3 regions of the Phascolarctobacterium succinatutens genome follow, and region 1 is predicted to be linked to each of the others. Evidence: a T-box and tRNA genes for the amino acid it is inferred to sense, from the RefSeq annotation. Region 1 holds a T-box; the other regions hold tRNA genes.
The links. The T-box of region 1 lies ahead of pheS (phenylalanine--tRNA ligase subunit alpha). A T-box ahead of a tRNA ligase gene usually reads a tRNA of that ligase, here a tRNA-Phe.
Positions count from the first base shown of each region.

Region 1 (9,933 bases):
AGAAAAGACATTTGGTTCTTTCAGCTCTGTCCAAAATGTGTATCCTGTCTATTTCCGGTATATCTTCAAATCTGATATCGGGAACAACATTCTTATGAATCATCTTAGCCAGCTTTTCATCTATATTGTCACCAGCAAGAGCAAGACTTTTGCTGGCAAGCTCTGCTACTTTACCATGGTCATTTCTCAAGACACAGACATCCAGGGTTCCTCCGCCCCAATCAAAGACAGCTACAGTTTCAGCGTTTTTCAGTTCCTTATAATTAGCAAAAAAAGCTGCTGTAGGCTCGCTGATAAAGGTTTTAATTTCTATTCCTGCTTTTCTGGCTGCTTGTCTGATTTTTTCACGCTTTTCAGGTGAAAATCCTACAGGAATAGCAACAATTGCACTGTCAATATCATAATTATATTGACTCATTGCCTCTCTTTTCAAAGCTAAAAATACTTCAGAAGCTATATCTTCCACGTATTTCTTCACGCCGCAAACTTCAATATACCAATTCTTATTATCCATTTTCATTTTTACTGAATGTATATAGCTGGCCTGCTCTCCCCACTCTATTCTTTTTGTCTTAGCAGCAGAACCTACAACTACTTCTCCAGTGCTTCTGTTGATGGCAACAGAAGACGTTAATGGTGCTCCGTCCAGATCACCGCAGCGTACTAATTTACCATTGTCATGTATGTAGAACGCTACACCACTTTTTGTTGTTCCGAAATCAATGCCAAATGAAATTTTTAAATTATTACTCATATTAGCCACCTATTTTAACATCATATTTTTTCAATATATCAAAAATCTCCTGAACAGTCTCCTGCAGTTGTGAAGCCTTGCTTTCACCATTCTTCATCTGTAATATCATTTCATAATCTTCATGGGAAAGCTTTAAGCTGTTACCTAATTTTACAATAAACTCACGATGTTTTTTATTTGCTTCAATTTCCTGTATATTATACAGTTCATTAAGCTTGCTATACTCTGTTTCCAGCTTATTATATTTTTCTGTTAACTCCACATTAGCTAATTTCTGCTGTGCCAGTTCAGCTTTCAAAACACTGAGATTACTATTCAGGGTATTGCAGATTTCTTCTTTACTGCTTAAAGCATTCTCCTGCTTCTGAATTTTTGACTTAAGTGCTTCTATCTCATTTTGATAACTGCTACATTCTGCTAAAACCTTAGTATTTTGTCCCTGTAATTCGCTCAAGGAATTATCTAAATTCTTTAAAAGTGAGTAAATTTCCTCAATTGATTTATTTTGAAGAAATGGTTTATCCTCATTGTTTTGTACAGTAACAGTTTTATCTGCAGGCTCATCTGGTTGCTTTTGCGCAACAGGTTCAGTAATACCCGTTGACGCCTCTTTATTTTCTTCAACCGGTATCCCAAGCCATCTCATGATTTTCTCAGCCTTAATATTATCGTTTTTATTCTGTGATTCCCTATAATAAGCTATTACAGGTTCCATTACCTCTTTAAATATTGTAATATCATTTGCATCCAATGATTCAGTATCGAGTGGAGATAATTCATTAGCACCAGTTAAAACTAAATCAAAGCAATTTGACTTAAAAACAGCAGCATTACCTTTGTTAAGCCTATTCTTATCTTCGCGACTAAATGCCATGACATTTATTGCTTTGATAATTTCAGGCATAAGAAGTTTTGCTACAGGTTTATTATAATCACAATACTTGCCCATAAATGCGACAAGAATCTTAAAACCTATTTGGGCATTTAGGGCATCAGCCTTGATATATTTAATTAAAGCCTGCATTTCATATTTGGCAGATTGCGATGAAGCAAAATATTTTTCAACAGCATCAACACTATTAAACATGTACCCATCAATAATAAACTTTACAGTTTCTGAACTAAACCCCTTTTCTTTTATCAGGGAATAAATATTTTCTTGAAATACACCTTGCATTTCTTTGTTAGGTTTTTTTAGTCCCTTATTCTTCTTAAAATCTATTAATATTGTCAGTTTTTCTTTACTCGTTTTATTAGATTTTTCACTTTCATGACTCGGAGTAAATTTATTGTTAGCATTATTCTTCTTATTGACGTTAGTATCATTACCTTTCGTAAATTTATTGACAGTGTGATTATTATTGTTACTACCGTTACTTGCATTATTTCTGTTGTTTTTGTTGTTTTTGTTGTTTTTAATCATCATTACAACCTCCGCTTCGTCTTTCTATTCCCTATTCTACCCCACTTATGCTCTTTAGGCAACCTTCTACCGCTCCGTCAGCACATCAAAGATCTCGCCGTCCGTTGTCACCGTCAGCGTGCCGTGATCGTGCGTCGTCAGCACCTTCGCGCCAAGATGCGTTAAGCTGCCCAACACGTTCTTGTTCGGATGTTTATAAATCGAAAAATCACCGCAGCTGATAAGCGCATATTTAGGCTTAACCTTGCTAATGAACGGCCAATAGGACGATGTCTTGCTGCCGTGATGGCCAACCTTCAGCACGTCCGCCTGCAGCGCAGTACCGTATTTTTGCTGCAGCGCATCCTCCACCGGCGCCTCCGCATCACCCGTCAGCAGCATCTTAAAGCTGCCGTAATGCAGCATCAGCACCAGGCTGGTGTTATTCATATTCTTCAGGTCCTTTTTGCTGAGGAAATCTCCCGGCGCCAGCACCTCGATATAATAATTTTTGTCAATCGTAATCTTGTCCCCGGCCTTCAGCGCCTGTCCGTTATACCTGCCGGCGCGCAAATCACTGTTCAGCGCCACGGACGCTTTGTAGCCGTTGTTCACATAACCACTGTCATAAATATTGCTGACGCCGTATTTGCCGCGCACATACATGATATTACCCATATGGTCACGATGATGGTGCGTCACGAAAACAGTCTTAATTCTATTGACTCCGGCCTTATCCAGCGCCTTAATCAGCGCCTGCTTGCCACCGCTGTCGCCAACCTTGTCCTTAACATCGTTGCCCACGTCAACCATAATGTTACGCTTGCCGTCCTGCAGCAAAATCGCATCCGCCTGCCCCACATCCAGCACGCTGATGCGCAGTCTGCCCTGCGCTGTGCCTGTGTCCTGCTTCTGCTGCATGCTCTGCGGCAGGTTATTTTTTACCGCCGCACGCACGCTTTCGGCGTTTGGCTGGTACAGGCCGCTGTACGCAGCCAGCGCCACGATGAAGGCTATGATAATCTGAAAAACAAACTTTAATTTACGCATGTGTATCTTACTTCCCTTTTCTTTTGCAAATCAGCAGCTTCGTTTGCTGATATATTTATTATATCACGCCAATAAAAAAGCGTACATACTCACACTCCGTATGTACGCTTCTTTCTTGATCTGTCAGCTTAAAGCAAGCAAATTTTTTATTTTTTCGGAGTAATTGCCAACACACGCGCCGGCAAGCCGGTCGCTCCTTCAATGCGCGGCCAAGCAGCAACAAGCAATGCTCCCGCAGGTGCCACGCGGTCCAGGTTCTGCAGCACTTCAATCTGCAGCTTGCCCTTGCCCAGCACATAGCGCTCGCACGCCAAATCTCCTGCCTTGGCAGCCTCTGCCGAAGCATCTGTATCCAGTGTTTCGTGACCGTTGGCTGCAGCGTTGCGCTCTTCATAAATATATTGCAGCGCCGGCAGAGACCAGCCGGGGAAGTTTTCGCTGCCGTCGGCAGCAATACCGCTCAGCTTATCCATATCCGGCCAGTTTTTATACCAGTCGGTGCGCAGTGCCACAAAGGCACCGTCGGGAATCGCTCCGTATTCTGCCTCATAAGCCTTGATGTCCTCCACCGTTACGGCATAATGCACATCCTCCGCTACCTTGGCGGTGATATCAATCACGCACAAGGGAAACAGCATCTGCTGCGCGCCGAACGCTTCGGATAAAGGCATATCCTTAACAAAGTGACCGGGAAAGTCAATATGTGTGCCGTATTGGCCGGGGAATTTAAAGGTCTGAATCAAACATTCCAGCATCGGGTTGCCCCAATCGAAAACTGTCTTGCTAACCTCTACCGAGCCTGCGGGAATACCGCTCCACACCGGGCTGTCATTGTTCATGGAGTGGGAAAGCTCCACCCATTCATAAGCATCTGATTGCATTTCTGCTAACATGTTCCATAATTTGTACATAAGAAAACCCCCTCAATAAAAAATATTGGTCCTCACTATTATCATAGTACATCGATAGGAATTTGTAAAGCAGATATTTTAACAACGGAATTTTTGTACCAATGCAAAAGACCCGCCACCGCTAAAAAGCGGCAGCGAGTCCTTTTATATGTAATAATTATATCTTAATTAATCTCTCAGCTTAGCCTTATATGCTTCGGCAACCTCAGCGATTACCTTCTTCATAGAAGCATCAACCTCAGCGTCGGTCAGGGTGCGGTCAGCAGCCTGATAGGTCAGGTTGAAGGCCATGGATTTGCAGCCTGCGGCAACCTGCTTGCCGGTGTAGATATCGAATACACGCACACCCTGCAGCAGCTCGCCTGCATGCGCACGGATAACCTGCTCCAGCTCGGCATTGGTTACTTCGGCCGGAACAACAACGGCAATATCGCGGCTCATGCTTGGGAACTTGGGCAGATGCTTGTATTGCGGTACAGCGGTTGCGCTTGCTACCAACGGCTCTACAGCCATTTCCAGCACGTAGGTAACCTGATCCAGCTCAAAGTTTTCCTGAACTACCGGGTGCACCTCGCCAAAGGAGCCGATAACCTCGCCATTGACAACGATATCACAGCTCTTGCCCGGATGCAGGTACGGCTGTTGGCTGCGAGTCATGGTGTAATCGCTCACCTGCATTGCTTCCAGCAGGCCTTCAACGATGCCCTTCATATCATAGAAGTCAACGCTGCCCTTATCATCGCACCAGTTGAGTGCTTTGCGGCTGCCGCTCAGTACTGCGGTCAGCAGCTGACGCTCTGCGGGATCCTCGGTCAGCGGCAGTGCCTTCGGCAGGAAGATACGGCCGATTTCAAACAGAGCAACACTGCTGTTGTGGTTGCGCAGGTTAAAGGAGGCAGTCTGCAGTGCGCTCGGAACCATAGTGGTACGCATTACGGAGAAGGCGTCGGTAATCGGGTTCAGCAGCTCGATGCAGTTACGGCGTGCATCATCTGCCGGCAGCAGCATTTTATCGTAAGCGTTAGCCTTGATGAAGCTGTAGGTCATCATTTCGCTCAGGCCTGCGCCTACCATGTAATCCTGTACATCATCCTTAACATCGTCCAGCACGGACTGGCTGCCTTGGGTGATGGTCAGCTCCGGCTGATGGCTTTCGATGAAATCATAGCCATGCATACGCGCAATTTCTTCGCTGATATCGGCATCGCAGTCGATATCACGGCGCCAGGTAGGAGCGGTAATCAGCAGCTCGCAGTCCTTTGCTTCTACACCGAAGCCCAATTTAGTAAGGATAGCAACCATTTCGTCCTCAGCGATGTTTACGCCGATGCGGCCGTTAATCTTTGCTGCGGTAGTGGTGATTACCGCCGGCTTCAGCTCCTCCGGATAAGCCTCTACGATACCGCTGAAGGTTTCGCAGGCACCCATTTGCTCCAGCAAGTGAGCAGCACGGTTCAGTGCGTCATGGTCGCGGATGGTATCTACGCCACGCTCAAAACGACCGCTGGCTTCACTGCGCAAGCCCAGCGCACGGGAGGTGCGGCGAATGGAAGGACCGTGGAAGGAAGCAGCCTCCAGAATAACGTTCTTGGTTTCGTCGGTAACCTCGGTCAAAAGACCGCCCATAACACCGCCAAGACCGGCAGCCTTTTCGGCATCACCGATGGTAATCATAGCGGAGGTCAGCTCACGCTCCTTGCCGTCGAGGGTAACAAGCTTTTCGCCCTCTTCTGCACGGCGCACAATCAGAGTGTGGCCTGCAACCTTGTCGGCATCATAAGCATGCATCGGCTGGCCCAGCTCCAGCATTACATAGTTGGTAACGTCAACTACGTTGCTGATGGGGCGCACGCCGCAGGCACGCAGACGGCGCTGCATCCATTCGGGAGAAGGCATAATTTTGATATCCTTCAGCACGCGGGTAGCAAAGCGGGAGCAAAGCTCCGGTGCGTCAATTTTTACGTTTACATAATCGCTGGCCTTGCCTGCAGCAGCTTCCTTAACGTCCATAGCGGGCATTTTCAGCGGGCAGCCGGTAATAGCGCTGATTTCGCGCGCCAGACCGATAATGCTGAAGCAGTCGGCACGGTTGCTGGTCAGGTCGATATCGATAACGGTATCATCCAGGCCTAAAACGGTTTTGATGTCTACGCCAATCGGAGTGTTTTCCGGCAGAATGAAGATGCCGTTTCTTTGCTCCGGCAGCAGCAGCTTGGATTCAATGCCCAGCTCATCGGCACTGCACAGCATACCGAAGGAATCAAGGCCGCGCATTTTAGCTTTTTTCAGCTTCAGGCCTTGCGGGTTGCGCTCGCTCGGAGGCAGTACGCTGCCAACTACGGCAACAGGCACAATGTCATATTGATGTACGTTTTGCGCGCCGGTAAGAATCTGCACCGGCTCGCCGCCTTGGCCGTAATCCAGCATGCAAACCCACAGGTGGTCGCTGTCGGGATGACGGTGAATTTCCATAACCTTACCGGTGATAACACCCTCCAGGCCCTTGCCCAGTTGGGTTACGGTGTCAACCTCCAGGCCGACACGGGTAATTTTATCGCACAGCTCCGCAACGGAGATGTTAATATCTACATATTGTTTTAACCATTCTAAAGATGCAAGCATGATTGATCCTCCTTATTTGAACTGACTGATGAAGCGTTGGTCGTTTTCGAAGAACAGGCGCAAATCGTCAATGCCGTATTTCAGCATAGCGATACGTTCAACGCCCAGACCAAAGGCAAAACCGGTCATTTTCTCGGGATCATAACCGCTCATGCGCAGTACGTTGGGATGTACAACACCGGCGCCAAGGATTTCCAGCCAGCCGCTGTCCTTGCAGACATGGCAGCCGCCGCCCTTAGCATGGCAAATCGGGCAGGATACGTCCACTTCTACAGAAGGCTCGGTGAACGGGAAGTAGGAAGGACGCAGGCGAACCTTAACATCCTCGCCGAACATTTGCTTACAGAACAGCTCCAAAGTGCCTTTCAAATCTGCCAGGCTGATGTTTTTATCTACAACAAGGCCTTCTACCTGATGGAACATCGGGGAGTGGGTTGCGTCGTAATCGCAGCGGTAAACGGTACCGGGGCAAATCATGCGAATCGGAGTGTTAGGCTCCTTGCTTTCCAAAGTACGCGCCTGCACGCCGGAGGTTTGGGTGCGCAGCAGATAATTTTCGGTAATATAGAAGGAATCCTGCATATCCAGTGCCGGATGATCAGGCGGCAGATTCAATGCGGTGAAGTTGTGGTATACATCCTCAATTTCCGGACCGTCACAAACATCAAAGCCCATACGCATGAAGATTTTCTTAATCTCACGCATGGTTAATGTTACGGGATGCAGATGACCGGTTTTCGGCTTGCGGCCCGGCAGAGTAATATCAACCTGCTCGTTAGCGAGCTTGTCAGCCAGCGCCTTTTTCTCCAGCATGGCAGTTGCTTCGTTGATTTTGCCTTCCAGCTCAGCCTTGATTTCGTTAACAATCTGGCCGATTTTCGGACGCTCTTCGGCAGGCAGCTTGCCCATGCCGCGCAGGATTTCGGTCATCGGGCCTTTTTTGCCCAGATATTTGACGCGCAGGTCCTTGAGCGCATCAAGAGAAGTTACGGCAGCAAGCTCTTCTAAAGCCTGTGCTTTTAATGCTTCCAATTTTTCTTTCATTGATTTCATCCTTTCTTCCTTTGACAGCTTAGAAAGTACCGGATATGCGGAATAACCGCAGCAGATGATGCTTTATCAACTGTCTTTAAAAATAAGAAAACGCCCCTGCAAAACTGATAAAAGTTTACAGGGGCGAAAAACTTTCGCGGTACCACCCAAATTTGTTCCTTCATTTGCAAGCTTTAACGCAGCCTTACGCCCACCCTACGCAGCCATGCGGCCTTCAGGCAGGACACTCCCAAGGGAACTTCGGCATAATTTTGTGTGCGAAGCTTACAGCCGGCGACTTCGCTCTCTTAAACACAGCCTTAAGCCTACTTGCTTGTTCATCGTGTTATCAGGGGTCGATTCAATTTGATGTTTATTATAGCACTTTTTGAGCAAAAGATAAAGAGGGGAAAAATGATTTATTATTTTCTCCTTTCATCCAGCCTATTTGCTTTTCGTCCAAAATTGGTATATAATTGGACGAAAGTAACAAATATTGGACAAAACCGCCCCTTGAAATCAGCTTTTCATATGGCGGTTAATTTTACTCTATTTTTAATACCCTCATTTAACTCTAAAATAGCAAGTGCTTTTCCCCTTGCCTTCTTTTTGCAATTCACCGGAAAGCACCAGCTTACGCAGAGCAGCTTCAATAGAGCTGTCGCTAAGCGTAGAACAAAGTTCACGAATATCCTGCTTATTAAAGCGTCCAATTTTATTTTCACTTGCTCTACGTACCATTTCCAGCGCAGAAAGCTTAGGCTCAATGATAGTCATACGTTCTTCAAAGTCTTTATAAGCAGCAAGAATGGTCCCCAAAATATATTTTACAAATGGTATAGCATCTTCCTTACCCTCATGCCAGCCTATTTGCGAATCAGCCAACGCTTCATAATATAAATCCTTATTCTGCGCAACTTTAGCTTCCAAAGAAATATATTTTCCAACATAAAAACCACTTCTATACAAAAGTAAGGTTGTCAGCAAGCGGCTCATTCTTCCATTGCCATCATTAAAGGGATGAATGCATAAAAAATCATGAATAAAAATAGGTATAGCGATAAGCGGTTCTAGCTCCGAATTGCCTATAACCATATTATATTCTTCACAGATACGCTCAAGCGCTTCCGGTGTTTCGTAAGGAGCAAGCGGTGTAAATAAAATCTTAGTACTACCATCCGGGTAAGTAGCACTGATATAATTTTGCACGCTTTTTGTTCTTCCTGCAAGCGGGTTATTCATATGTCCATACAAAATTTTATGAAGCTGTAAAATATAGTTTTTGGAGATGGGGATAACATCGAAATTCTCATGTATTATATTTAATACATCACGATAGCCGGCAATTTCCTGCTCATCACGATTTCTCGGTGTTGTTTTCTCGTTTACAAGCTCACGTATTCTAGTGCTAGTCGTAACAATGCCCTCAATCGCATTAGACGCTTCCGTACTTTGAATTTTTGCTATTTCTACCAGCTTATTTAGCTCTTCCGGCCGTTGCTTTACAAAAAGCTCCTGTTTACCTGCCTCTTTATAAATTGCAGCTATCAAGCTCAAAATTTCTGAATCCCATTTTTGTTCTCTAATTATTGAGTAGTTAAAGCTTCTCATTCCCTTACTCCTCCTTCCATTTCCTTAAATTATACCATAAAATAAGGGAATCACCAATAGGATAAGGGAAAATCGCCCCCTGAAATCAGCTTTTCAGAGGGCGATTAATTTTTTCAATATAAATTATTTTACGCAGGAGCAGGCCACAAAATGCTGCGGCTCAACCTCGCGCAGTACAGGATTGCCTTTATCACAAACGCCGGCAACAGGGCAGTCGCAGCGCTTCATGAAACGGCAGGCATCCGGCAGGTTGATAGGAGCGGTAATTTCGCCCTTGATAACCTGACGCTTAGGCTTATCCTTGCCCACGATAGGCAGAGGAATTGCCGAAAGCAGTGCCTTAGTATAAGGATGCAGCGGATTTTTGAACAGCAGATTAGCGGGTGCTTTTTCTACCATGGTGCCCATATACATAACCGCAATATCATCCGAGAAATATTTTACAACGGACAAGTCATGGGTGATGAAGATATAGGTAAGTCCCAAATCCTTTTGCAGCTGCTTGAGCAGGTTCAGAATCTGCGCCTGAATGGAAACGTCCAGCGCGGAAA
Region 1 covers NZ_CP097284.1:1,583,112-1,593,044, forward strand. Annotated here, with positions in the region: gene M5E81_RS07490 (Hsp70 family protein) at 1-754, opposite strand, end outside; gene M5E81_RS07495 (synaptonemal complex protein 1) at 756-2,180, opposite strand; gene M5E81_RS07500 (ComEC/Rec2 family competence protein) at 2,244-3,206, opposite strand; gene M5E81_RS07505 (cyclase family protein) at 3,353-4,117, opposite strand; gene pheT (phenylalanine--tRNA ligase subunit beta) at 4,286-6,739, opposite strand; gene pheS (phenylalanine--tRNA ligase subunit alpha) at 6,752-7,783, opposite strand; T-box leader at 7,909-8,122, opposite strand; gene M5E81_RS07520 (Fic family protein) at 8,336-9,382, opposite strand; gene M5E81_RS07525 (ABC transporter ATP-binding protein) at 9,506-9,933, opposite strand, start outside.

Region 2 (9,933 bases), 650 kb from region 1:
GTTACGCAAAATTCTGCGCCGCCGATAAGCTCCAGCCACTCTTGCTGAGTTTTAGCAGCAATTTTGGCAGCTACCAGCTGCTGCAGCTCCTCCTCATGAGCAAAATCATATTGGCGTTTTTCCAGCTCCGGACATTCAATTAAATCGCAAAAGCGTTGCCAAAACTTAGGCTCGATAGTACCAACTGTCATATATCTGCCATCTGCGGTACGATAAATATTATAATAATGCGCTATACGGCCAAAGGGCTTTTCACCAGTTTCCCGGCAGCCCCACAAAGCGCTGATGCCCGTCACCTGCATAGACAACGCCGTAGCATATAGATTGACATCGAGCCACTGTCCCTTGCCGGTACGTTCGCGCGCCAGCAGCGCCATCGAAATCGCACTCAAAGCATTCAGACCGCTGCCTACGGCGCTCACCTGCACCTCAGATACGCAGGCTCTGCCGACATCATCAAGATTGTTTAAGCCTGCCAGCCCCACAACATTCAAATCATGCGCCGGCTTATGCGATTCCTGGCCGAAGCCGGTAATCGAACAGTACACCAGACGCGGATTGATTTTATGCACGCTTGTATAATCCAGTCCATAACGCGCCAGATATCCCGGACGGAAGCCCTCTAGAAAAACATCGGCCTCTTGCAACAGCTTCAGCAGCAAATCACGTCCGCCGTCCTTTTTAAGATTCAAGGCAACGCCTCGCTTATTGCGGTTCAGCATCAAATGCCAATAGCTCATACCTTTAGTTTTTTCAGGCCAAAAGCGACGTGTCGCATCACCCTGCAAATCCTCAATCTTAATAACATCTGCACCGTAATCACCCAACAGCATACCGCAATATTGTCCCGGCAGCCATTTGGAAAAATCAACAACCTTAATACCTTCTAACAAAGCCAAATTTATCACTCCTGTTCTGCTTAATAAGCTTTTATATTCTGAAAAATTTTCTTATGAATTTATTCAGATATGTTCACAAAACACCTATTTAAATGCTATAATATAGTTATATCATTGTTAGCCATACACAACTTTCATATGGAGGTTTTTATATGCAAACCCGCAAGCTGACATCAGCAGCGCTTCTGATTGCCATCGGCACACTAAGCGCACATTTAATTTATATTCCGGCAGGTGTTTCCAAATGCTTCCCTGTGCAGCATGCCATCAATGTTATGGGTGCGGTTCTCTTGGGACCTGATTACGCCGTTGCTATAGGCTTTATTATTGCCTGTCTGCGCAACATGCTTGGCACAGGCTCACTGCTGGCTTTCCCCGGCAGTATGATTGGTGCAGCCCTCGCCGGACTGGCCTACAGCCGTTACAAAACATTGCCGGCAGCTATGGCCGGTGAAATTTTCGGCACCGGTATCATCGGTGGCTTCGTCGCCTGGATTATGGCTACTCTGCTTTTAGGCAGCAAGGCTGTAGCCTGGTTCTTTATTCCGCCGTTTTTGGTAAGCACCATCGGTGGCAGCGTTATCGCCTGCCTGCTGCTCAAAACCGGCTTTTTCAAGCAGTTCAGCAGCAAAGAAGGTAAGTAAGATGAACTTCGGCGAAATCGTTAACCTCCTTCTTTATGCCTTCAGCGGCATTTGCTTCGGAGCCTTTGCCTCACGCTACAGCGTTTTCAGTGCGCTGCACATTAAAAGCAAATGGCAGGAGGAAGGCATCAGCTGTCTTTTCGGCTGCTTGCCGCAGCTGCTCTTTCTCAGTGTAAGCTTTTTCCTTTTTCCGACGTGGTTTATCAGCAAGACTCCTACCGGAGGCTTCTTTTATTACGCAGTACTCGCATTCTTTTTCAATAAAGGTCTGCGCTTAAACAATAAAAAATAAAGTAGGTGAAAAAAATGACACACATCCACAATCATGCCTTGCCTTTCCCCGGCAAAGATGACGAAAAATATATCCAGCCTATGGCAGATATTTTTAAAGTTCTCAGCGATCCCACACGTATCCGCATTCTCTCTCTGTTAGCACACGAGGAAATGTGCGTTACCTGCATTGCCGATTCCCTTGGTATGACTCATTCCGCTATTTCGCATCAGCTGCGTCTGCTGCGTGCCACCAACCTGGTAAAATTTACCAAGGATGGCAAAGAAGTTATCTATTCTCTGGATGACAGCCATGTGCTCAGTCTTTTTGACCAGGCACTGGACCATGTAAAGCATAAGGTTTTATAATGCTGATTGGCGCTGTAAAAGCGCCAATTTTTTTATGCCTTTAAAGCGCACCTCGCCATTGACGGATAATCTCACTCTTATAGACCGAGGTCCAGCTTAAATCATCTACCGGCACGCGGACATTACCTATAAGCTCCCTACGGCCGTCATTATAGGGATATTTTTTTACATGCCACATATAGTGATAACCGTTAGCAGGCAACAGCTCTACGCCCGCGTCACTCATCAGATAATCTAAAAAGGCACGCGCCTCATCCGGATGCTCTGCGCTGCGCATCATTGCCGCACCGGTAAGCATCGTACGGTTGGCATCCTTCACTACTGTCGCAAACAGATGGCGGTGACGCGCTTCCATTTGCAGAGCATAATCCAACGGCACTACAGCAACGGTTTTTTTACCGATATATACAAGGTCTACCGCCTCGCCGAAGCCCTTGGTATACACCGGCTGCTGCGCATTAAGCTTGGCTGCATAAGCCATAGCCTGCTCCTTGCCGCGCATCTGCCAAATGCTTGTAATCATGCCGAAGCTTGCTCCGCCAAGATCAAAGTCGGCAATCGCCAGCTCATCCTTAAGCTGCGGTGCCAAAAGCTCATCCCAGGTTTCCGGAGCATACAGACCGTAGGCATGCAGATTGTTTTTATTGCTCAGCAAAGCGATATAGCTAAGATACAGGCTTGTCCATTGTCCTGTACGGTTACGCAGCTCTGCCGGCACCTTGTAGGATTCCTTGGCAATATACGGCTGCAGAATATGCTGCTCATCTGCCATGAAATACTCCTCACTCGTACCGCCCAGCCAGACATCAAATTTATGCTTGCGCAGGTAATCCAAACGTTCCTGCTGCGTGCCTCCCGGCAGATAGCTTATATTTACTTTTACACCGGCAGCCTTACTGTAGCTGTCGGCAATAATCTCCGTCAGCTTGGTGCCCATGCTGCTGCAGAGCTGCAGCTCTTTCGGCTGTGGCTGTTGGCTGCCGCAGCCTGCTGCCAGCAAAGCCAGCAGCGCCAAAATATATATTATAACTTTTCGCATTATCTTTTCCGCCTTTCGCTTTGCTATTATTATAGCATGAACGCCAAGCTTTCTCCATATTTTAGACAGCCTGCGGCTTGCCGTAAATCCTTAGTTGACTTATAATAAATTACATTGATACACAAAAAATTACTGCAAGGAGATTGTCTATGATTTTCGGCAAGAATGACATCTATGATTTGCTAAACGCTAAGAACATACCGTTTACCTGTACGGAACACCGGCCGGTTTATTCTATGGAAGAATTCGATGTACTGGATATTCCTGCCAACGCCGTTATCTGCAAAAACTTATTTTTGCGCAACAGTAACGGTAAGCAGCACTTTCTTCTGACCGTCCCCGCAGCTACGCCTGTTGACCTAAAAGAGCTTGCAGTAAAGCTTGCAAGCTCCCGCCTCAGCTTCGCTTCGGCAGAGCGTCTGGAAAAATATCTTAGACTGCAGTCAGGCTTAGTTTCTCCCTTCGGCCTGTTGAACGATACAAGCAAAAGCGTTATCTTCGTCAGCAGCAAAAACTTACCGCTATCCGCCATCATCGGTATTCATCCGAACGATAACACCACCGCTACCGTCTGGCTTACTTTCGGCGATTTACTGGCATTGTTGTCTGAACTGAAGGTAGAAGTAAAGCTGATAGAAATGTAAGTATAAAGCATACTTGCGTAAAATGAGCGTTAAGACTGCCCTCTCTGCGTCTAAAAAATCCTGGACTTGTCACGTTTTTCCGCATTTCATCATTGCTTTCCGTAACATTTTTCCGTACTTTTCATGCCCCATCTGTAACGTTTCTCCGTATTTTTTATACTTCATCTGTCACGTTTTTCCTAAAATATAAAAACCGCACCAACGTTAAACGCTGATGCGGTAATAATTCTATTTTCATTTTACAGCCTGAGCTACAGACTGATTCATCTCAACACGGCCAACGGCGGCCACAGGCTCAACCTCAGCCTTTACGCGCTCCCAGATAACAAACTTAGCCTTGCTGAAACCGTTAAAAGTAGTTGCACTGGCAGAGGTATAGGCACCGCAGCTGGGAACCAGCAGCAAATCGCCAACCTGCAGCGGTACTGTCAGGCGTCCGCGGAACATAATATCCAGGGAATCGCAGCTTGGTCCTGCAAACGTCGCTGCCACCTTTTCCTCACCCTCACGGAAGCTGATGAGCTTGAAATCCCATTGATCAAAGAGGACGCCGGAGAAGGTTCCGTACAAGCCCTCATTAAGGAAGTACCATGGCTGACCGCCACGCTCGGTAACACCGATGACGCTGGTAATCAGATTAACCGCCGTACCGCAGATATAACGGCCCGGTTCGGCCCAAATTTCGGCATCGGCAAAATCTTCATCCAAACGCGCATTGATTTGGCGCAGCATTTCCGGCAGATTGAATTTCACCTTCGGCTCAGGAATAGGGAAGCCGCCGCCGACATCAAGAATGCGCAGCTTCAGGCCTGCTGCCTCAGCCTCCTCAAACAGCTCACGCGCAATATCCAGCGCATGCAGATAAGGATCAGCGCTGACAGTCTGGCTGCCTACATGAAAGGCAATGCCAGCCATATCCAAGCCTGCTTCCTTAGCCTGCTGCATCAAAGCCAGAGCATTTTCACGCGCTGCACCGAATTTTTTATTCAAATCAACATGTGCCGAAGAATTGTCGATACGCAGTCTGAGCAGTACAGTCGCATCCGGGCACTGTTTTTTTATTTTATCTATTTCACTGGCGCTGTCAAAGGTCATCTTGCGTACGCCACAGCTGCGGCAGGCCTCCAGACCTACGCCCGTCTTTACCGGATTAGCGTAAATCAGACGGCCGCCATCCACACCCATATCATGCATAGTGCGGATTTCTCCGTCGCTTGCTACGTCAAAGCAGGAGCCCATATCTGCCATCACCCGCAAAATTTCCGGATGAGGATTAGCCTTAATCGCGTAATGAATTTTGACACGCGGCATATATTTTTTCAAAACCTTGTAGTTCTTTTTGATTTCCTCAAGAGAAAGCACTAACAGCGGCGTACCGAAACGTACCGCTAATTTTTCTACAGCCTGTTGGCTTATTTGGAAATGTTTTTTATTACTCATAACACTCTCCCCTTGCTATTGCATTTATTTTTTCTTCTATGATTGTACCACAATAATTTTAAAGTACAATAGGAAAACGGCAAAAAATTGATTTTTTTCAAGGAGAACGGGAAAATTTTCCAATAATCACGGATTGGCTCATTTTCTAGCATAAAATAGCGAAAATTTCGCCACAAAACATATTAAACACAGAAACATATCTGAATCCGGCAGGCAAAACAAAAGCGTTGAAATGCCGGTTAAATGACATTTCAACGCTTATTTTTTTTAGCTGTATCTGCGCAAATTATTTTTTCGGAGCGGGAATTACATCGCAGCCCATGTAAGGACGCAGAACCTCAGGAACAACTACGCTGCCATCAGCCTGCTGATAGTTTTCCAGAATAGCAGCAACAGTACGGCCAACAGCTACACCACTGCCGTTAAGGGTATGTACAAATTCCGGTTTGGATTTTGCATCACGACGGAAGCGGATGTTGGCACGACGTGCCTGGAAGTCCAGGAAGTTGGAGCAGGAAGAAATTTCACGGTAGCAGTTTGCTGCCGGCAGCCATACTTCGAGGTCATAGGTGGTAGCAGAGCTGAAGCCAAGATCACCGGTGCACAGACGTACAACATGGTACGGCAGGCCCAGTAATTGCAGAACCTCTTCAGCATCGTTGGTCAGCTTGTCCAGCTCAGCCCAGGATTCTTCCGGTTTGGTGAATTTAACCAACTCAACCTTATTGAACTGATGCATACGGATCAGGCCACGGGTATCACGGCCTGCAGCACCGGCTTCTGCACGGAAGCAAGCGCTGTAAGCGGTATATTTCAGCGGCAGTTCGTCGCCGGTCAGAATATCATCACGATGATAGTTGGTTACAGGAACCTCTGCGGTCGGAATCAGGTACATATCGCCGTTTTCCAGCTTGTACATATCCTCGGCAAATTTCGGCAGTTGGCCGGTGCCCTGCATGCTTGCACCGTTAACGATGAACGGCGGGAAGAATTCGGTATAACCATGCTTTCTGGTGTGTACATCCAGGAAGAAGTTGATAACGGCACGCTCCAGACGGGAGCCCATGCCACGATAGAATACATAACGTGCACCGCTAACCTTAACGCCACGTTCGAAATCCAGAATGCCCAGGTTTTCACCGATATCCCAGTGAGCCTTAGGTTCAAAATCAAATTTGGTCGGTTCGCCCCAGGTGCGGATAACCGGGTTGCAGGTATCATCTTTGCCTACGGGAACATCTTCTGCGGGAACGTTAGGAATAGTCAGCAGAATGCTTTTGATTTTTTCTTCAATTTCTTTCAGTTCCTTGTCATCTGCAGCAATTTTATCGCCGAGAGCACGAACTGCAGCCATCTGCTCAGCAGCATCCTGACCGGCTTTTTTCAGCTTGCCGATCTCCTGAGATGCAGTGTTGCGTTCTTTTTTCAGTGCTTCTACCTGTTGGGTAATTTCACGACGTTGTTTATCCAGTTCCAGGAATTCAGTCAAATCAAGGCTGCCATTACGGCTTTTTACAGCCTCTTCGACCAGCTTCGGATTTTCGCGGACGAATTTTAAATCTAACATAATATAGCCTCCAAATAATTTATCATAACTTATATTGTAGCATAAATCCCGTCGGGATAAAAGATTTTACTGCAATTTTTAATAGTCAATTCCCTCATCGCGACGTGCAAGATAGCGGATTGCCGAAAGAGCAGCCTTTTGTCCCTGACCGGCAGCACGGTTTACCTGCCAAGGCTGACCTGTGCAGTCACCGCCGGCAAAAACGCCTTCAATATTTGTTTGCGCCTGATCATCAACATAAATGCTGCGGCCGCGTATTTCCAGGCCCGGCAGGAAGCTGTTAAGCGGGTCGCTGGCACGGAACACAAAGGCAGCCTTAACGCTGTAAAAATCATCGCCTGCACGCAAGCCGGTAACCTTGTCGGTACCGGTAATTTCTGTCGGCTTATCCAGCACTACGGTAATATTTTTCTTTTTAGGCGGAACAAAGCCGGTATACAGCGGGAAGAAGAATACATGCTCGCACTGGTCTGCCAGATATTCAACCTCTTCCAGAGCATCAGGTACTGTAGCAATAGCAGCCACGGACTTGCCCTTATATTTATCAGCATCAACAACAGCGCAGTAGCTTACGCCCTTACCCAAAAATTCCTTTTCACCGGGGAAAAGGGTAGAGCGGGAAATACCGGTTGCCAATACTACGGAATCCGCAGAATATTCACCATGCGGAGTACCCAGCATAAAGCCTTCGCCTACCTCACGCAAAGAAATAATTTTGGCCTCAATAATATCTACTTCCATCTGCTTGAGATGATTTACAAAAATATCCATAAGCGCAGTACCGGAAATATCGGGTATACCCATATAATCTGTAATCTGCGCTACACTACGCAGACGGGGGCTGAAGCCATGGGCTTCAAACAGAACAACCTTACGTCCCTTGCTGGCTGCAGTAATCGCTGCAGATACGCCGGCAGGACCACCACCAATAACGGCAATATCGTAATCCATAAGTCTATCCTCCGTACAAAAAATTTAGAACCTACTATAACACTTTAATTGTATGCTTTTCTAGATGCATAGTCAAATGTTTTTATGCTTCCGGAGATTTTTTAAGTTTTTTTGAAAAAAGTGCTTGACATTTTCCTGCATATAGAGTATTATAATCAAGTAACGTGACCACGGCCCATTAGCTCAGTTGGTAGAGCACCTGACTCTTAATCAGGGTGTCGTAGGTTCGAGGCCTACATGGGTCACCACATTTGGCCGGTTGGTCAAGCGGTTAAGACACCGCCCTTTCACGGCGGTATCGGGGGTTCGATTCCCCCACCGGTCACCAAATACGGGCGCTTAGCTCAGCTGGGAGAGCGTCTGCCTTACAAGCAGAATGTCAGCGGTTCGATCCCGTTAGCGCCCACCATTTTTTTGCCCATTTTGCCTCAATATTGTAATGGCCCGGTGGTTCAGTTGGTTAGAATGCCGCCCTGTCACGGCGGAGGTCGTGGGTTCGAGTCCCATCCGGGTCGCCATTACGCCTCGGTAGCTCAGTTGGTAGAGCAAAGGACTGAAAATCCTTGTGTCCACAGTTCGATTCTGTGCTGAGGCACCAATCCAAAAACAGCACCTGCTATTGCGGGTGTTTTTTTATTATATGTATATCTATATCTGCTTAAACACATTTTTTAGCCAGCAAGGAGTGTTATCATGTTTGAAAAATTTTTCCATGAAGTAACCGGTCCCTACATCTGGGGTCTGATTCTGCTTTTATCCCTGCGTGCCATCTTCTCTTCCGTGCGCAAAAAGGATTATCCGCACGCTGCTGCTTTTATCGTCGTAGCCATTGCTGCCGCATTTATGACAGCAAGCGCACTTGACATGCTTCCGCCTGCTATAGCAGAAATATTTGCATAAGAAAAAGGCCGCTGCGCAGCGACCTTTTTACAAACTTAAACGCCGCTTTACGCGGCGTTTTTTGTGCTTATTTTCAGTTGATGCCGGTTACATCAAAGCCGGTATCCTCAACAGCAGCCTTCAAAACTGCATCATCCAGGCCTGTGCCCTCAACAACCGCATTATTGTTTTCCAAGGAAACAACAACACTTGTTACACCTGCTACAGCAGAAAGTGCTTCCTTAACGGCGCCAACACAATGCTGGCAATGCATACCTTCGATAGCAATAGTCCTAGTCATAATAAAATCTCCTTTGCAATTACAATTTTATAAAACGCAGTCTTAGTGCGTTAGTAACAACAGAAACACTGCTGCAGCTCATCGCTGCCGCTGCAATCAGCGGATTCAGCAGCCAGCCGAAGGCAGTATAAAATACACCTGCAGCAAACGGAATACCGACAGCATTATAAATAAAGGCCCAGAAAAGATTTTCCTTGATATTGGTCATCACGCTGCGGCTTAAGCAAATTGCCTTCGCCACATCCAACAAGTCGCTTTTAATCAAAACCATATCAGCAGCTTCAATCGCAATATCCGTGCCGGCACCGATAGCGATACCTACATCGGCACGCGCCAACGCCGGCGCATCGTTAATGCCGTCGCCTACCATGGCGACAATATGACCTTCCTGCTGCAGCTTGCGTACCACCGCTTCCTTATCCTGCGGCAGCACCTGAGCAACAGCCTCATCAACGCCTACCTGTGTGCGAATCGCCTCCGCCGTCGCCCGGTTATCACCTGTTACCATCAGCACACGCAGGCCCATTGCCTGCAGCTTGCCGATAGCCTCCCTGCTCGTAGCCTTTACGGTATCGGCAACAGCAATACAGCCTAAAAGCTCGCCTGCACGGACAAAATATAACGGGGTTTTTCCCTGAGCCGCCAGCTTGTCATACCGTTCCATCAAACTGCTGACATCAACATTCAACGCCTCCAGCAGCTTGAGATTGCCTGCCGCACATTCAGCTCCCGCAAGCTCCGCTGTAACACCCTGACCAGGGATTTGCTTATAATTGCCGGCTTCCGGCAAAACAAGCTGCTTTGCTTCAGCAGCAGCAACAATAGCTTCACCCAACGGATGCTCCGACAGCTTTTCCAGTCCTGTGGCAAAGGCCAGCAATTCATTTTCCGTAATCTTTATAGGTAAAATATCCGTCACCACCGGCTTGC
Region 2 covers NZ_CP097284.1:2,235,213-2,245,145, forward strand. Annotated here, with positions in the region: gene M5E81_RS10745 (CaiB/BaiF CoA transferase family protein) at 1-899, opposite strand, end outside; gene thiW (energy coupling factor transporter S component ThiW) at 1,052-1,543, shown strand; gene M5E81_RS10755 (hypothetical protein) at 1,545-1,835, shown strand; gene M5E81_RS10760 (ArsR/SmtB family transcription factor) at 1,850-2,182, shown strand; gene M5E81_RS10765 (extracellular solute-binding protein) at 2,223-3,221, opposite strand; gene M5E81_RS10770 (prolyl-tRNA synthetase associated domain-containing protein) at 3,371-3,865, shown strand; gene M5E81_RS10775 (type III PLP-dependent enzyme) at 4,100-5,305, opposite strand; gene serS (serine--tRNA ligase) at 5,592-6,872, opposite strand; gene M5E81_RS10785 (NAD(P)/FAD-dependent oxidoreductase) at 6,951-7,823, opposite strand; tRNA gene M5E81_RS10790 (tRNA-Lys) at 7,996-8,071, shown strand; tRNA gene M5E81_RS10795 (tRNA-Glu) at 8,077-8,151, shown strand; tRNA gene M5E81_RS10800 (tRNA-Val) at 8,157-8,232, shown strand; tRNA gene M5E81_RS10805 (tRNA-Asp) at 8,265-8,341, shown strand; tRNA gene M5E81_RS10810 (tRNA-Phe) at 8,346-8,421, shown strand; gene M5E81_RS10815 (hypothetical protein) at 8,517-8,723, shown strand; gene M5E81_RS10820 (heavy-metal-associated domain-containing protein) at 8,797-9,003, opposite strand; gene M5E81_RS10825 (heavy metal translocating P-type ATPase) at 9,023-9,933, opposite strand, start outside.
Region 2: it has a tRNA-Phe gene. The T-box ahead of pheS (phenylalanine--tRNA ligase subunit alpha) is inferred to sense a tRNA for this amino acid. The anticodon was not compared.

Region 3 (9,933 bases), 680 kb from region 1:
AATTCCTTGTAATTCCCTGCGGTCTCCTAAAGAAAAGTGTTTACCTTTTTGATGATTTGTGATATCTTTGGTGTAGTCCATTGTGATTACTCCTTAGTTAGTTTTTGTGTAGAAACTTAATCTTAACACAAAGGTATCACAATGGACTATTTTTATTCAATTTTTCAGGTGTGCAATTTCATTATACAATGAGCCAAAAATTAAAAGCCCAGATTGACAATCTTAAAGATAAAAAGAACCTTAAGGTGCTAACTGACGAGGCCATAATTAAAGCCTTTAAACTTTTTGAATCTAAAATATGCTCACTTGATACTAACTCCGCCAAAAAATTGTTAGTCGAATTATTCTTAATCAAAGTTATTGTTACTGACAAAAACATTGAAATTATCCTAGATGCAGACAAAATTACTAATATGGTTATGGGCCAATAGCACATTGAAAGAATACCTGTTAAAAGGCTTTATTCTTGACACGGACCTTTAAAAAACAACTTTTAAACCTCAAGCAAATCCTCCATACCACAATTCAAGGCCTTAGCCAACCGCCAAACTGTCTCTGCACTAGCCTTATTGATATTCTTATGGCGCTGTTCATACATTTGGATGGAGCGAGAATTAACACCAGAAACTCTAGCTAGCTCATTTTGGCTTAATCCATTCGTACTTCTAAAGCTTTTAAGCCTTGTTTCTGGATAATACTCCTTCATTTTCGCATCAACTATATCCACGAATTTGCTAATGTCTGCTTCGTGTAAAGCATGATAGAGGCTTTTTAAATCGGCAAAGCTAATTGCCCTAAAAATCTCCCCGAATTTTCTGCAGGAGTACCATTGATAATAAGCTATCGCCCAACCAATCCAATATTCAGGAGACCGAGAAAATCTTGCCTCAGGTATTATTGGGATATATTTGCTGGTAGTTTCGTATACTATGTCTATGAGCACCTCTATGCCACTTTTTCCTTTAGTGTAGGCGGGCTCGCCATTGGCGATTTTTGTACTAATGGTGCTTACAACAAACATTTTTATAAAATCTTCTCCAGAGTAATGGCAAACATTGACGGCATAATCAAAAGCATCCCCTAACACAGCTTGGGCATTACTCAGATATATTTCTTGGTATGCGCGCATCGTCATTTTTTATGCCCCCTCTTATTATATCCTGTATATAGAGACCGTCATTTTCTTCTTCCAGTAGTTCCCAATACAATCGATTAGCTTCATCATCCCTATCCTTGCGCAATTGGTAGTAGCGCTCTCTTTCAGCTACGCTATAGCCTTGAAACTGCAATTTTGAAAAAGCAAAGCTAGATTTAACGACAATTTGCTCACCTAATTTTCCTAAGCGCATAGCCCTTGCTAATTGCTGAACCGAAATACCATTATTGATAAATGACTCTGCGTAATCAAAGTAGGAATCATCTGCTCTGTAGCCGATGATTAAGTCGTATGCATTCACGTTTACTGTAAAATTATCAATTAAGTACTGTTTAGCTCTTCTGGCCACAGGTGTTTTAACAGTGAAAAGACGATGTTCTACCAATATTGCTATCCAATTAAGAATAGTGTATTGGTGAGTATTAAGATTTAAAACATTTAAAAACTCTGTATCTAGCGTATAACAATTGGCGAAGCCATTGCGCATGGAGGACACAGCCCATTCCTTGGCTAAAGCTTCGCTAGCGGTGCAATAAAAACCCTGTCCGAAATCATTGTTTAAGCGACCTTTGCCATACTCCGGTTTTGCTATGATATTTTCAGAACCATGATAGATAGTTATAAGCTTATCCATAATTACCCCCTCTTTTATATCCTCATGGTTATTATATCACCAAAGTGATATAGATGCAATTGCTTTTGTGCTACTAATAAAATAAGAGCTAGGAGCGCGCTGTCTCCTAGCTCTTGTTTTTATCTTTATATATTTGTATTACCAAAGTGATATAGTTGTACTTTGCATCCTCACAGCTCTTCGGCCTTATAAGCATTGTAGCCTTCGATATGATAACTTACGTCTAGGCCCTTCATGTAGGTGAGGCGGTCAGCAATGTTATTGGTCAAAGCCTTGCCAAGCACATGCTTGATTTCGATATCACGAATGGGGCTCCGCTCCATAGCCAAAAGATAATCCTCTTTATCCACAATGGACCAGTCAATGCACTGCCCCAGCTCCTTTTTCAGCATATCATCCAGCCAAATGCGCATGCTGCGGCCATTACCCTCGCGAAAAGGATGAGCAATATTCATCTCCACATACTTTTCCACGATCTCGTCGAAGCTGCCCTGGGGCATGGCGTCCAAATGCTGCAGAGCCTCCCGCAGGTACATCAAGGGAGCAAAGCGAAAGTTACCCTTAGCAATATTCACATCACGAATCTCTCCCGCAAAGCTATAGATATCGCGAAAAAGATACTCATGAATGAAAGCCAGTGTCGAAAATTTCCCGGCCGGTAGATTCGCCAAAGCATCACTCTCAAATAGTTTTATAGCTTGCATTTTGCTGAGTCGCTCTTCTTCCTTGGCCAGCTCCGCAGAATTAGTAATGCCCAATTTATTTTCTATGGTCATAGGAATCTCCTTAGTCATCTTGAGAATACAAAAAAACTGATTGACTCTCTAAGAATTCAATCAGCCTTCTTTACTTAAATCATTTATAAATGATAATAAGCGTATATCATTGTTTGGTGCCGCGGACCGGAATCGAACCGGTACGGGTATCACTACCCGAGGGATTTTAAGTCCCTTGCGTCTGCCAGTTCCGCCACCGCGGCAGACATAACTACTTAACACCTTTTAAGAAATAAAAATGGAGGCGACACCCAGAATCGAACTGGGGATAAAGGTTTTGCAGACCTCTGCCTTACCGCTTGGCTATGTCGCCTTAAAAGGTGGAGCGGAAAACGAGATTCGAACTCGCGACCCCCTCCTTGGCAAGGAGGTGCTCTACCACTGAGCTATTTCCGCAATATGGTGCCTCAGCACAGAATCGAACTGTGGACACAAGGATTTTCAGTCCTTTGCTCTACCAACTGAGCTACCGAGGCATGATTGGCGACCCGGATGGGACTCGAACCCACGACCTCCGCCGTGACAGGGCGGCATTCTAACCAACTGAACCACCGGGCCAATCAACTACGAATTACATTATACAGGCTTAAACCTATTTTGTCAACATCTTTTTATACTTTTTTTTAATCTTCCAATGCAGCCATCAGTTTTTCCTCTATATGCACCTGCAAAGCCTGCAGCTTATCCTCCGCCGGCACGTTGCCAAGCACGTCAAAAGCGTCTGTGGTCAAGGGCAGATGATTCTTGCGCATTTCCGCAAACAGCTCATCACGGAAAATATTATAGGAAAAGTATATCTGATTGCCATGCTTAAAATCAGTATAATCCAAAAAGATAAAGGAACCATTGATATAAGGCAAGGGATTATCGGGCGTAATATACAGCTCATAATCGCCTACCTGAGCAGGCAGCGTACGCCAATAGTCCCACTGCTCAAAATGCAGCGCTTTCGCTTCATACGGCAGCGTATGCACGGTTTTCTTATCCATGCTGGCCAGAATATCCGGCAAACTCTTGCGCATCATGTCAGCAAAATGCTCGCGGTCACGACAAAAGAAACGCACGTCGCGGAACGTATGCAGGCCAACGGTTTTTACCGGCACATAGTCAAATGTTTCTTTTGTATAAGTCAAATCAAGACGGCAGTGCGATGCTTCATGCACATAGGCTGCAATATTCAAAATCTGCCCGTTGATACCGGAGCCCGGCACAAGGGTATAATCACCGATTGCTGCAGGCAGATTGCGCACAAAGTCCCAATCCTTAAGCCCTGTCTCTATTTCTTTGATATCAGGCTGTCCCATCTCAACCTCCGCACTTTTCCAGCAGCTTGCCGATTTTACTGTAAATCCTTACTGCATTGTTATAAAATACATCCTCGTGATAGCATTCGGGAACAACGTGGCTAATCATCCAGATATACAGGGGAATATTTACAAGCGGCCAGTCGCTGCCATACATGATTTTTTCATAATTACCAAGATAATTCAGCCAAGTATGCAGCTGGCGCAAAAAGCCACGCTGTCTTTCGAGCAGCATCAGCGGTTTGGGATTGCCCTCCACCAGACCTGAAAGGTCAATGCATACGTTGGCGTTCTTGCAGGCCACCTCTGCCGCATCAGCAAACCAGGGGCAACCACAGTGCGCTATAACAAAGGTTACATCAGGAAACGCCACTGCCGCTTCATCAACAGTAAGCGGATGCGAATATTTCAAAAGACCGCTGGGCCAGGCTGTATCGCCTGTGTGAATTGCAACTGGCATATTATAGGCACGCGCCAGCTCAAACAGCGGCCAATGCCTTTTATCGTTGACATAGACAGCATTATAACCGGGATAGAGCTTGATGCCCAAACAATGCGGGTCCTTAATAAAGCGTTCAAATTCCTGCGCTGTTTTTTCCGCATTTGCTTCGGTTATAGCCTCGCTGTTTACACCCATGCAGTAACCCATGTTCTGCGGCTGATTGTAATGCGCCTCGTCAAAAGGCGCTGCAAGGTCAATCATGCGCGGTGTGACACCGCCGTATTTCGAAGACGTATAATTAGTGTTGCCCATAGCTACGGAAAAAGCGATATTGTTTTCTTCGCATATTTTCTGCCAGCAGGCCGCTGTATTTTCATAGCCTGCATTGGCTGCAACCTGCACAAAACCATCAACATTGTAATAATGCATATGGGCATCAATAATCTTCATTTGTAACCCCTCTTTATTTTAAAACACGTATCGTTATTCTTCTTCCTCTTTAGGCAGAATGATATTTAATACCATAGCCACGATAAAAACTACAGCTACACAGTTTTCTGCAAAAACATTCTTAATCAAATCAGGGAAAATCTTAAAAATTGCCGGTGTCTGAGTAAAGCCGATACCGATGCTGAGTGCCAAAGAAGCAATCGTTACATTACGGGTGTTGTAGCCGCAGTTGGCAATCATCTGCACGCCGCTGACTACGATAGAACCGAACATCATCAAGGTGCAACCGCCCAAAACAGCCTCCGGCAGAGATGCCAGCAGCACGCCCAGCGCTGGGAACAGACCTGCCATAATCATAATAACAGCGCCTGTCATGATAGCAAAACGGTTAACAACCTTTGTCATAGCAATCAGGCCTACGTTCTGGCTGAAAGAGGTAATAGGCAGGCAGCCGAAAACGGAAGACAAGCTGCTTACCAGACCATCGCAGACAATAGAACCGGAAATTTCTTTTTCTTTAACATCGCGGCACAGACCGATAGCAGTCATTGCGGAGGTATCACCAATGGTTTCGGTTGCGGAAACCAGGAAAATCAAAAAGAATGCAAAAATTGCATCGGGATGGAATTCCATGGTAAAAGGCATCAGCTGAGGAATAGCAATCAGCTTAACCTCAGCGAGCTTGCTCATGTTTACCATGCCCATAAAATAAGCAACTACATAGCCGACAATCAAACCAAAAAGCACGGAAAGCTGTTTATAGAAGGATTTGGCGAAAATATTGTAGGCAATGCAGCTTACCAAAGTAATCGTACCTACAATAATATAAGGAGCATCACCGAAGTTGGGGTTACCGAAGCCGCCGCCGAAGGAGTTAGCACCTACCGCCAACAGAGAGAAACCGATGGAGGTAACAACGGTAGCAGCAACAATCGGTGGAATCAGACGGCGCCAATATTTTGCTCCCAGACCTAAAAAGCCTTCCAGCAAACCGCCAACCAGCACCGCACCCATAACGCCGCCGTAACCGTATTTAGCACCGATAACACAGGCGATGGATACAAAGGTGAAGCTGATGCCCATAACGATAGGCAAAGCGCTGCCGACACGCCAGACAGGATAAAGCTGTATCAGCGTACCGATGCCTGCTACCAGCATTGCCGACTGCACCAGCGCACCGCTCTGCTCTACCGGCATTTTTACCACACCGGCTACAATCAGAATCGGAGCGATATTCGCTACGAACATCGCCAGAATATGCTGCAGGCCGAAGGGAATCGCCTTGCTTACAGAAATTTTTCCGTCTAAGTCGTATATCGGATCAGTATATTGTTTTTCGCTCATTACTCTTCCTCATGTCTGAACACTACTGTGTTGGTTTTGGCATCCATCTTATCAATAATAGCTAAGGAATGCAGGTTGTAGCCGGCTTTGCGCAGCTTGTCGCCGCCACCCTGGAAGCCTTTTTCTACAGCAACGCCAACGCCCTCAACAGTGCCGCCGGACTGACGCACAATGTCAATAAGACCTTCCAGAGCACAACCGTTAGCCAGGAAGTCATCAATAATCAGCACGTGGTCGTTTTTAGACAGGAATCTTTTAGAAACAACAACGTCGTTTGTTTTGCTATGGGTATAGGAATAAATTTGAGTGAAGTAAACATCCTTATCCATATTGCTGCCGCTGGATTTCTTGGCAAACACTACCGGAACGCCAAAATACATTGCCGCAACGCAGGCAATACCGATGCCGGAGGCTTCAATAGTCAGGATTTTAGTAATATTCCTGTCTGCAAACAAGCGCTTTAATTCTTTACCAAGCTCCGCAACAAACGGCACATCAATCTGATGATTTAAAAAGCTGTCAACCTTCAGGACATTACCGCTTTTGATAACACCGTCATTAACAATTTTTTCTTCCAATAATTTCATCGTCAAGCCCTCCATACATTTTGTTTTTTAACTGCTGCTACGAACATGTCAGCAATCGATTTGCCTTTTAAGTATAAAGATTATTTTATCACACTGACAATATATGGTAAAGTAATTTTCTGCTTCCGCAGTGATATTTTTACCTTAATCCACCACCAGTGCGACTTCGCTGCCTGTCCCCTGTTGGCCGCGTTTTTTCCTGACGAGAATTTTTTTGTCAATCATTTCCTGCAAATCGTGTACATGCGAAATTATACCTACAAGGCGATGGCCTTCACTGAGTCCCTGAAGTGTAGCAATAGCCTGCTGCAGACTGCTGTCATCCAGTGAGCCGAATCCTTCGTCGACAAACATCGTATCCAACTGAATACCGCCTGCACAGGACTGCACCTCATCCGCCAGCCCCAGCGCCAACGCCAACGATGCCATGAAGGATTCGCCGCCGCTTAAGGTTTTGACGCTGCGAAGATTACCGCTGTAATAATCCTTAACCTCCAAATCAAGGCCTGTTTTGCTGTTGCCCGTCTTGCTGTCCGCATCCTGCATTTTGTCACGGCACAGCTCGTACTGGCCGCGGCTCATGTGCAGCAGCCTTACATTGGCGCGCTGCAGAATTTTATCGAAGTAGTGCATCTGCACATAGGTTTCCAGATTAACACGTTTTTTGCCGGTCAGGGTTCCGTTCAGCGTTGCGGAAAGGCTGTTGATCAAGCTGTACTCCGCTTCGCAGGCTGCCCTGCGCGCTTCGTAGCCGCTGACCTCCTGCTTAATCCGCTGGTTATTCTTAATGGCGGCATACAGCCGCTTATCCTGCAGCTCCAGCTCACGCTGTTGCACCAGCAGCTTTTCATGCTCCTGCTGCAGCTTCTGTTCATCCACATCCGTCAGCAGCTCATTCTGCTCGGCAAGCTGCTTTTTCAGCTCCTGCAGCTGTCCTTCGGCACCTGCCAGCTGCTGCCTTATGCTCTGCGCCGCAGCCTCCGCCTGCTTGTCGACAGCCTTCTGCTGCTCCAAAGTTTTCGCCAGCTTACGGTATTGCTCCACCTTTTCCTGCAAAAAGCCCATCTTCAGGCGCAGAGCCGTAATCTTATTGTTAACATCCTTCAGCTCTGACTGCGCTCTTTCGGCAATCAGCTTCAAATCGTCACAGCCAAGCAGCTCTACTCCCTTGCCTAGCAGCAAGGTTTTATCCAGCTCCAGATGCTCCTTTAAAGCCTTGCCTTCACCTATAAGGCCATCCCTTATTTTCTGAGCAGCCTCAGCTTTAGCGCGTGCCTGCTCAACATCATTTTCGGTAGGTGCATCCTGCGCCAGCTGCACAGGCTGCGGATGCTCGCAGGAACCGCAAACCGGGCAGGGCTTGCCTGGTTTCAGCTTATCGTGCGCCAGAAGGCCCGCCTGCGCGCTCAAAAATCTGTCAAAGCAAGTATCGCTCAGCTCATTAAGATGATTGAAATTATCACAGGCCTGCTTATACTCCTGACGCTTCTGCAGCAGAACAACCTCCTGCCTTTGGTAACGCTGCTGCATATCCTGCAGTTGCAGCAGCTCCCTTTGACGTGCAGCCAGCTGCTGCCTTTCTGTTTGCAGCTGTGCCAGCTCCACCTCGCCCTTTTGCGCTTCGTTGACCTCTGCCTCAAGCTTTTGCAGAGCCTCCTGTCTTTGCACTGCTGCAGCTGCTTCCTGCTCCAGTTGCTTTTGCATGCTTACCATTTTTGCTTCTGTTGTCTGCATATATTTTTCAAGCTGCTGCTTTTTAGCAATAGCGCCCAGGCTGTCCTGCAGCGCAGTCAGATTTTTCGTCACGATAGCCGCCGCTGCCGCCACCTGCTGCTGTTCCTTTTCGTCCAGAGCAGTAATCGTATCAACCAAAGTCAGTACTTCTTCAACACAGCCCTCGTAATGACGCAAAGCAAAGCTCTGCAGCTGCTCCGTATATGCGGGATAAATGCAGCTGATGCCGTTCAGCGCCTGCTCGCTTCGGCGCTGCTGCTCGGCAAATTCGTTACGCTTAGCCGCAGCATCCTGCTTCAGCTTATCCTGCAGTTGCTGGAAGAAATATGTATGAAATAAATCACGGAAGATTTTACTGCGCTCATCCGTATTGGTATCCAAAAATTTGCGGAACTGTCCCTGAGCAATCATCGTAATCTGCGTAAACTGCTTGTGATTAAGCCCCAACAGCTCCACTATGCTTTTATCTACCTCCGACATTCTGGTTACCGGAACGCGGTCATCGGGATAGTACAGCTCGGCACCGGCCTTCTCCTTCGTCATACCGGTGCCACGCTTCGCCGGACGACGGTACTCCGGGTTGCGTTTTACCCTGTAGCACTTGCCGCGGAAGGAAAACTCCAGCTCCACAAAGGTCGGCGTATCAGCATCCGCATATTGGCTGCGCAGCATGTTGGCATCACGCACACCGCCACTCGTCTGCCCGTACAAGGCATAGGAAACGGCATCAAAAATTACGGTTTTGCCGGCACCGGTATCACCGGTAATCAGATACAGTCCCTGCTCTCCGAGCTGGGAAAAATCTATCACGGTTTGCCCCGCATACGGACCAAACGCACTCATAATCAGCTTCAGCGGTCTCATAATACGTCACCTCCCATTTCCGACAGCAGATTAGTAAGATACTGCTTCTGCTCCTCGCTCAGCTTCTGATTGTTCTGCAGACGATAAAAATCATCAATAAGCTCTAACGGTGTTTTTTCTACCAAATCTTCCGTTACCTTCAGCTCCGCATTCGCCTGCGTGCGCTTATTGTCATAATCAAGCTGCAGCAAATTCCTATATACAGTCTGCAGGCGCTGCATAGCATTAGGAACATCGTTTTCATCCGTCAGCGTCAGATAATAAAAATCCTGCAGGAAGCCATTTTCATCCATAGGGAACATAGCGTAGTTCGGCTTTGTCATTAAATTCTCAAAGGTATCCTTTAAATACCGCACCTCACGCAACGGCGTCAGCAGCAGCTGCGTAACCTTCATATTGCCTTTTTCGGCAAGCTCAACCATTGTTACAGACTTTTGCTGCTGCAACTCGCTGAAGGAATACTTCAGCGGTGTACCGCAATAGCGGATACGCTCATTACCGCCGACATTCTGCGGATTATGGATATGCCCCAAAGCCACATAATCAAAAGCAGCAAAAACCTCCGCACCGATATTATCCAGTCCGCCCACATTAACAGCCTCGCTGCCTGCGGTAACAGCGCCGGTGACAAACTGATGCGCA
Region 3 covers NZ_CP097284.1:902,714-912,646, reverse strand. Annotated here, with positions in the region: gene M5E81_RS04350 (IS30 family transposase) at 1-81, opposite strand, end outside; gene M5E81_RS04345 (helix-turn-helix domain-containing protein) at 494-1,135, opposite strand; gene M5E81_RS04340 (DUF3990 domain-containing protein) at 1,098-1,790, opposite strand; gene fic (protein adenylyltransferase Fic) at 1,961-2,566, opposite strand; tRNA gene M5E81_RS04330 (tRNA-Leu) at 2,681-2,769, opposite strand; tRNA gene M5E81_RS04325 (tRNA-Cys) at 2,806-2,879, opposite strand; tRNA gene M5E81_RS04320 (tRNA-Gly) at 2,888-2,962, opposite strand; tRNA gene M5E81_RS04315 (tRNA-Phe) at 2,967-3,042, opposite strand; tRNA gene M5E81_RS04310 (tRNA-Asp) at 3,048-3,124, opposite strand; gene M5E81_RS04305 (hypothetical protein) at 3,190-3,870, opposite strand; gene M5E81_RS04300 (amidohydrolase family protein) at 3,872-4,762, opposite strand; gene M5E81_RS04295 (uracil-xanthine permease family protein) at 4,796-6,106, opposite strand; gene M5E81_RS04290 (xanthine phosphoribosyltransferase) at 6,106-6,693, opposite strand; gene M5E81_RS04285 (AAA family ATPase) at 6,838-9,291, opposite strand; gene M5E81_RS04280 (exonuclease SbcCD subunit D) at 9,288-9,933, opposite strand, start outside.
Region 3: it has a tRNA-Phe gene. The T-box ahead of pheS (phenylalanine--tRNA ligase subunit alpha) is inferred to sense a tRNA for this amino acid. The anticodon was not compared.